Regions from separate parts of the Parapedobacter deserti genome, predicted to be linked through region 2. Evidence: riboswitches for the same ligand, from Rfam matches in the RefSeq annotation. Region 2 holds a riboswitch; the other holds the start of a gene.
The links. Region 2 has a riboswitch for thiamine pyrophosphate ahead of thiM (hydroxyethylthiazole kinase). Riboswitches for the same ligand answer to the same signal wherever they lie in the genome.
Positions count from the first base shown of each region.

Region 1 (4,212 bases), on a different contig from region 2:
ACATCGACAGTTCCACCTCCGAGTTGAACAGCCGCCATGCGCAGATCAGTTGCACCAATTCCTTGTCGGTAATGGCCGACTTGGGCTGCAGCCCCCCTATATGCGGGCGCAGGCGGGGAAAGGATACCGAAAACTTGCTCCGCCAATACGTCTTTTCTAAGTATTGCAGGTGCAGCGCCGCAAAGAAACTGTCGGCACGCCAATCATCCAGTCCGAGCAGTGCCCCTATACCGATTCTGTGGATTCCCGCCCGGCCAGCGCGATCTGGGCACTCCAACCGATAATCGAAATTAGACTTTTTGCCTTTGAGGTGGTATTTGCGGTAGTCTTGCCGGTGATAGGTTTCCTGATAGACCAGGATGGTATGTATTCCCAGTGCATGCAGCTCGGCATAGTCTGCTTCATCCAAAGGCTGCACTTCCATGGCGATAAGCTGGAAATGCTGTTTTACCAAAGGGAGCACCTTTCGGAAATAGGGCATGCCGACAACCTGTTGTGCCTCTCCGGTAACCAGCAGGACATGTTGGTAGCCCATCGCCTTTACGGCAAGCAGTTCCTGAAGCAATTCAGTGGCTGTTAACGTTTTCCGCGGAACTTTGTTATCCAAGCTGAACCCGCAGTAGGTACAGATGTTTTGGCATTCGTTGGAAAGGTACAGCGGTGCGTACAGTTGAATGGTTTTGCCGAAGCGCTTTTGTGTAGCCTGCTGGCTTAATAACGCCATATGCTCCAGATACGGTGCCGCCGCCGGAGACACCAATGCTTGAAAATCGCCCAAGGTACGTTGCTTCTTTGCCAGCGCACGCAGTACATCTTCCCCGGTTTTACTGTAAATAGACCGCAGTTGGTCATTCCAGTCGTATTGGTTAAATATCGGTGTAAACATCATGTTGTCTATTCAATCCAAAAACGATGTCAGCGGACTTGTCGCCGAGACAACCGCCTGTTCTCCGGGCAGGCCGGCCAAAAAGGCCTGTCGTCCTGCTCGCACAGCCCATTTAAACGCTTCGGCGATCTGCACCGGGTCGCCCGAAGTAGCCATCGCGGTATTGACCAGCACGGCGTCTGCGCCCAATTCCATTGCCTGCGCGGCGTGGCTGGGTGCACCGATCCCTGCATCGATCACCACCGGCACATTCGCCTGATCAATTATAATGCGCAGCATCTCTTGCATCGCAAGCCCCTTATTGCTGCCGATAGGTGCGCCCAACGGCATGACGGCGGCAACGCCTACTTCTTCCAGCCGCTTGCACAGCACCGGATCGGCGTGGCAATACGGCAGCACAACAAAGCCCAGCTTAACCAGTTGCTCGGCAGCGGCCAACGTCTCAATCGGATCCGGCATAAGGTACTTGGGATCGGGATGAATTTCCAATTTAAGCCAATTTGTTTCCATGGCCTCCCGTGCCAGTTGCGCGGCAAACACCGCCTCTCCCCTGTTACGCACACCTGAGGTATTTGGCAATAGCTGGATATGCGGGTGCGCCAAATGCCGCAATAAGGTATCATCTTCCCGTCCCATGTGCTCCACACGCTTCATCGCAACCGTGACGAGCACGGTTTCCGAGGCCAGCAATGCAGCTTCCATGACTTGGTGGTTACCAAATTTTCCGGTACCTGCAAATAAGCGCGAGGAAAATGTTTTGTCAGCTATTTTAAGTTTATCGTTCATCGTTTTTATCGTTCATCGTTTTGGTGATTGGTGATCGGCGGTAGGGGACCGATAGTCGGCCAGCTGTTTCATGATGGCTTGACTTGCTGCGGACGGGTCGTCGGCACCACAGATGGCTCCAGAGACGGCTATGCCATGCACACCGGTTTCCATCACTGCAGCTATATGTCTCGGCATAATTCCCCCTATGGCTATTATCGGAAGGCAGACACCGTGTATCCGTGCAGCGGCTACAATCCGGTGTATTCCTTCCCGTCCCAATACAGGACTTAACTTCTCCTTCGTCGATGTAAAGCGGAAAGGCCCCACACCAATGTAGTCAATGTCGTATTGGCTCAGCCTAAGCACATCATCCAGCGTATTGGCAGTACATCCGATGATTTTGTTCGGGCCAAGCATGTGCCGCGCATCGGACGGATGCATGTCTCTGGCACCGATATGCACACCATCGGCGTCAGCAGCCAGCGCCACATGCACGTCATCATTGATAATTAACTTAGCGTTGTACCGCTTCAGCACCGGATATACGCTCAGCGCCGTATCCAACCGCTCTTCCGTATCAGATTGTTTTAAACGCAATTGTATCCAGGTACAACCGCATCGGCAAACATCGTCTACCTGCCGGGCAATGGGATAATCGGTTAGCGGGTGGGTAATGTAATGAAACGAATCAATTTTTTTCATTCGAATAATTTGTATTCAATGCCAATGAACTTATCGTGGTTTTATCTATCCGGTTGTAAGCTTTTACAAAAAAAATTGTGGCGCTACCGCCGGCAGACGTGCGGCTACGGCCTGACACGCTTGAAAACGCTGCTGTGGATGCTCACCTTCCCAGATATAGCCCAAAAGGGCAGCATTACGGTAGCCATGCCGGTGTACCGCATGTAAACGCGCAGGCGTTATACCGCCCAACGCCACCCACCTTGTCTTCCCTTCGGGCTTGGGAACTGCGAGCAATGCCGCATTGCTTCGGTATCCTTTTTTCGAGATACTGTTAAACACCGGACTGATAAATGCGCGGTCGGCTAGACCTGCGACAGCCGCGACTTCAGCAGGCGTATGCGTTGAACAGGAGATTAACCTGATATCCTGCATTCTCCGCTTTTCCAGCAATATGTCCAGGCGAAGGTGCACACCGAGCAGACCAAACTCCCGATATAAAACATCGTGGCCGTGAATAATAATCTGTTTATGGAAACCGGTGTCAATCGCGCGCAACAACGTCCGCATCTCGTACACGCTTGCCCCAGGTTTGCGGAGATGCAGGTCCGTTAATCCGGTTTGGAAAAGGCCGTTGATGATATCTGCCTCCCTTTTGAAAAAGTCTTCCCGTGTAATGACCGTCAGTTGCATATAGCCGGTAATCTTCCCGTTAGGAATCAAGACCTATAGATTTTCCCCGATTGAGAAAGCGGTGTTTGTATCATCCCCCTTGGGCCGCTTTGATTATCGTTAGTCGATCACCCTGTCTTAGCGAGGTGCTTTCCCAGTACTTTTGCGGGATGACGGACTCATTAACAGCTATGGCTATCCCCTTTGACTGTGTAATACCATAATCGCATAACACTTTTACGAGCGACGCGTCTGGCTGGATGGAAATTTTCTGATGATTGATAATGACTTCCATATCGGGCATATTATGTTCTGATAATGCCTTAGGAACCACAAAAGGTGAGAGATCCATTACTTTTCCCTTCGCAGGCATTATCCTGAGCAGGTTATGAGGGTTATTCTCAGCCGCCGGCAATCACGCGGGCGACACCCCTAAAGCATTGAAGCCAAAGGTAAGACTTTCTGAGATAATATCAATGATTGATTGGAAATAGATGGTCTTGTTTTCGGCGACAGCGCCGGAAGGAGCAGCCGCTCACTTAATTCACACGGCGGCTTGCACTATCGCCAACTGCTGTGCCACCCTACCCGCGATTTCCAGGAATGCTGATCGTGCGGGACTATGCTCATCCATCATCACCGGCAAGCCGTTATCGCCCGAATCGCTGATGCTCTTAACCAGTGGAATTTCGCCGAGGAAGGGCGCATTAAACCGTTCGGCTAAACGCTTGCCGCCATCTTTGCCGAAAATGAAGTACTTGTGATCCGGCAATTCCGCTGGTGTGAAGTAGGCCATATTTTCCAACACGCCCAGCAATGGAATGTTGATCGACTCCATCAGAAACATGCCGATGCCACGCACGGCGTCCGAAAGCGCCACGTTCTGGGGCGTAGTTACGATGACGGCTCCAGCAATAGGGAAACTTTGTGCCACGGTAATGTGCACATCCCCGGTTCCGGGCGGCAAATCTACCACCAAATAATCCAATTCGCCCCAATCTGCATCGTTGAACAGTTGCTTGACAGCCGTACTGACCATAGGGCCGCGCCAAGGAACCGGCTGGTTGGGATCCGTGAAAAACCCGATGGAAAGCAGCTTCAAACCGAACTTCTCTACCGGCTCAATCTTCGTCTTTCCATCTGGGGTTTTGGAAGCTTTCGGTCGCGCGCCTTCCAGGCCAAACATAATGGGCAACGATGGCCCG
Region 1 covers NZ_JBHRTA010000037.1:191,469-195,680, forward strand. Annotated here, with positions in the region: gene thiH (2-iminoacetate synthase ThiH) at 1-886, opposite strand, end outside; gene ACFOET_RS12550 (thiazole synthase) at 899-1,672, opposite strand; gene thiE (thiamine phosphate synthase) at 1,685-2,356, opposite strand; gene ACFOET_RS12560 (thiamine phosphate synthase) at 2,420-3,028, opposite strand; gene thiS (sulfur carrier protein ThiS) at 3,099-3,380, opposite strand; TPP riboswitch at 3,349-3,451, opposite strand; gene ACFOET_RS12570 (Mrp/NBP35 family ATP-binding protein) at 3,552-4,212, opposite strand, start outside.
Region 1: linked by a shared signal. The riboswitch ahead of thiS (sulfur carrier protein ThiS) and the one ahead of thiM (hydroxyethylthiazole kinase) in region 2 are both predicted to bind thiamine pyrophosphate.

Region 2 (4,212 bases):
ATCGTGTCGGTCTTGGTAGCCGTTCTGAAAATCGGGCTGACTCCAAGGCAGTCGGCCACTGCTGTCTCAGAGTGCTGCAATTGCGCTAATCGCTCGATGGAATACCCCAGCAACCGGCAATCTGGCCATGCATTGCGGACCTCACTGGGTGGGATATCTTGCCGCCCCACATGAATACCGAATGCGCCCACAGCCATAGCCACCGTTAAGTTATCATTGATTATCAAGGGTATTCCATAGCGGTCTGTCACCGCCTTCAACTGTGTTGCCTTTTTCTGGAAGACATCATTACTTGCATGCTTCTCCCGCAATTGAATAATGTCTACCCCACCTAAGATAGCCTCCTCGGCCACCCACAGCGGGTTTCTGCCCCTGCAGTCGGCCTCAGACAATACCAGGTATAGCCGATATGGAAAGGCAAAGTCAGGCTTCATGTGAAATCCGGAGCCGCGTGGTGAATTCCTCTTCCGTAATGTTATACAGCTTGTCCAACAGGTTGACCTGCAGGCTTCCTGGCCCACTACTCGCGGCGGCAGCTAGTTCGCCACATACACCCATCAGCGCCATAGCCGCCCCTACTGCCTCCACGCGGTTGTCAACCACTGCAATAAACGCACCGATAAGGGCTGTGGCCGAACACCCCAGTCCCGTTACCTTCGTCATTAGTGGGTCCCCATTGTGGATATACATCGACTGGGCTGGCCCCACCACAACGTCCACCGCACCGGAAATGCAAACTACGCTGCCATACCGCTGGCAAATGGATCGTGCGGCGTCCAACGCTTCACTGCTTGCCGCGGTACTGTCCACCCCCTTGGTGGCCTTGGTGTTGGCCTTGGCCAAGGCCATGATTTCGGAAGCATTGCCGCGGACTACGGTGGGCCGGTGCTCCAGCAACTCACGGAGCGTGGTATCACGGTATCCCGATGCACCGGCTCCCACCGGGTCCAGTACCCAAGGTTTGCCGGCTTCCCCGGCTAACACCGCCGCCCGGAACATCGCTGCCACCCAATAATCATCCAACGTCCCAATGTTAACCACCAGCGACCGGCAAATCCGCGACATATCGTCCAATTCGGCATGGCCATGCGCCATGATGGGCGAGGCACCCACCGCGAGCAGCGCATTTGCCGTATTGTTCATAACCACAAAATTCGTAATGTTCTGCACCAGCGGAGATTGCTGGCGGACGGTTTGTACATGATCCCAAAGTTGCTTTTCCATATCAAAATACATTAAATGGCTAAAGCGGATTCCTTTGGATTGCTTTTCCCTACGCCGGTATCAGCCGGATCAGGTTCGAAGGGTGTGTCTCAATTCTTCTCAGAATACCCCTAAAGCCGATCAAAGATAAGAAAAATTTTACGATCCATTAATTTGCATTGCCGTTTTTAAAAAACAATTGCAACAGCTCACTCAGCCTATTCCGCTATTTTCACTATACTTGGAAGCGAAACAACGTTCTTGCAAACAATAACCGCATTATCGGCATTATCTCCTTAGACAACGAAAGCGAATGATCATGAATACCACAACATCACTCACCTACCAGCTCCGTGGCGTATGGGAGCTTGACCGGATAGGTTACGGCGCCATGCAGCTTACTGGCCCCGGCGTATGGGGCGATGCCCCTGACCGCGAGCTGGCCAAGCGCGTGCTGCGGACGGCGGTCGAATCCGGTGTCAATTTCATTGACACAGCGGACTCGTATGGCCCGCATACCAACGAAGTGCTCATTCGTGAAGCCCTGTCGTCTTACTACCCGAATATCGTTGTCGCCACCAAAGGAGGTTTGGAGCGAACCGGCCCCAACCAATGGCCTATCAACGGCCATCCAGCGCATATCCGTCAAGCCATCGATGGCAGCCTCCAGCGGCTTGGCAAAGATGAGATACAGCTGTGGCAGCTCCACCGGGTGGATCCCAACATACCGATTGAGGAATCGCTCGGGCCGGTAGCCGATGCCGTAAAGGCCGGAAAAATTTTGCAAGTAGGTCTTTCCGAAGTAGACATCCCGACCATCGAGCGCGCGGAGAAAGTAGTTCCCATCGTATCCGTGCAGAACTTGTACAACCTGGCTGAACGCAAGTGGGAAACCGTAGTAGACTACACCGCCGAACGTGGGATTGCCTTTATTCCCTGGTACCCACTGGCCTCCGGCCCTGATAAGCTCCAAAAACGAATCGGTGCCTTGGCCGACAAATACGAAGCTACCCCAGCCCAGGTTGCGCTGGCTTGGCTGTTGAGGCGATCGCCCAATATCCTGCTTATTCCCGGCACCAAGTCATTGATCCATTTGCAAGAGAACCTGCGGGCTGCAAAAATCCCATTATCTGACGATGATTTCTTCAGCTTATCGGTTTGAGATAGCACCGGCGTGGACTACAGCGGCCGTCCTTTGCCGAGTTGCCGGCTCAGCGGATCGCGACCAATTAAGATACTAAAATTTTTTGCTAAATTCGCTGCGTATTAAAAACGATAGCACGATGTCCTATTGCGATTACATCCCCACCATGCAGCCCGAAGCGCGCCGGGCATTGCACAAAAACTACCACGACAAACATTACGGCTTTCCCATTCATGATGACAACGAATTGTTCGGCCGGCTCATCATGGAAATCAACCAAGCTGGGCTGAGCTGGGAAACCATCCTGCGCAAAGAACAGGCCTTTCGCAAGGCTTACGACAATTTTGACATCGCTAAAGTAGCCGCATATGTCGAGAAAGATCGCGATCGGCTACTCGCCGATGCAGGCATTATTCGCAACCGGCTCAAAGTCAATGCAGCCATTGAAAATGCTAAAGCGATCATGCAACTGCGGCAGGAATACGGCTCATTTGAAAAGTGGCTGCAACATCACCATCCCAAAACACTTCAGGAATGGATGAAGCTCTTTAAAAACACCTTCAAATTTACCGGCGGCGAGATTGTCAATGAATTTCTGATGAGCACCGGCTACCTGCCGGGCGCACACAATCCCGGTTGTCCGATATATGCCGAGATACTGGAAAGCAAGCCGATGTGGGCTGTGAGATAGTCATTTCAATGTTCGTCGGACGGTTGCATCTCAGCACCAAGGGTAGTCTCCAAAATGAGCTCAAAGGTTTGTTCCGTGGGCATGTTGCTCGGAATCTCCTCAGGTATTTCGTGACAATGCCAACGGCGCTGTTTATACACAACTTCGAACGCGGCGACGGTTTCGTCAATTGGTAAGAGCTCCCCAGCCGTTATGCGGGCACCCTCCCCGCCCTATGCAAGGCTTGATACGCTTTGGGGCTCATTCCGGTTATTTGCCGGAATGATTCATGAAACGAAGCGAAATTACGGAAACCGCTGGAATAACATAGCTCTTTGACCGGCCGTTGTGGTTTTTCCACCAACTGCCTGCAAACATAACCAATCCGAATTTCTGTGAGAAACTGCACATAAGTTTTTCCGGTCCGCTGCTTAAAAAACCGGCAAAACGAAGTTCGGCTTAGCCCCACCAAATCGGCAACGTCTGCTAAGGCGATGGGATGCCCTAAATGGGCGAAGCTGTAACTGTATATTTTATTAATCCGCGCCTCGTCCATGTGATCTATCTGGTAGCCAAAGCCGGGCGATGATAGCGGTTGGGCGTTGGGCTGCATAGCTAAAAATGCTGCGAGGCATTGCAACAGTCCTATCAACCTATGTATACCGTCTGTTTCATTGACAGCGACCAACTGGTCAAGCACACGCCGCGCACATTCGCCACGTAAGCGGAGCCCCCGCCTGCTCTGATCGATAAGCTGAGCCAGTCCGGCCGATTCCGGCAAGTGCATAAAGACCTCTCCCAAGAGGCCCGGCTTGAAGTGAATCGCTGTGGAGTAAGGTCCCGCCTGCTGACCGCGTTCCGTCGCGTCATCATACCGCCAACAATGCGGGACGTTCGATCCGACCATGACGACGTCGCCAACTTCGAAGCGTGTGATGCTATCGCCCACAAATTGTAAGCCCGAGCCCTGGTGAAAGGCAATCAATTCGATTTCACCATGGAAGTGCCACCAGCTGTTGGTGTTAGGCACCTTATCTTGTCGGATGCTGAATGACCTTTCAACCGGCTGTTGTACAAATAGCTGTTTTGCCCGCATCGCCATATTCTTTCAAACAATTATCAGATTTTTGGGCTAAAAAACAAAAATTATGGCAATATTTCTTAATCATCCGGCAACGCACAAGCAACTTTTAAT
Region 2 covers NZ_JBHRTA010000030.1:358,191-362,402, reverse strand. Annotated here, with positions in the region: gene thiE (thiamine phosphate synthase) at 1-434, opposite strand, end outside; gene thiM (hydroxyethylthiazole kinase) at 424-1,224, opposite strand; TPP riboswitch at 1,254-1,346, opposite strand; gene ACFOET_RS10230 (aldo/keto reductase) at 1,523-2,365, shown strand; gene ACFOET_RS10225 (DNA-3-methyladenine glycosylase I) at 2,487-3,038, shown strand; gene ACFOET_RS10220 (AraC family transcriptional regulator) at 3,229-4,113, opposite strand.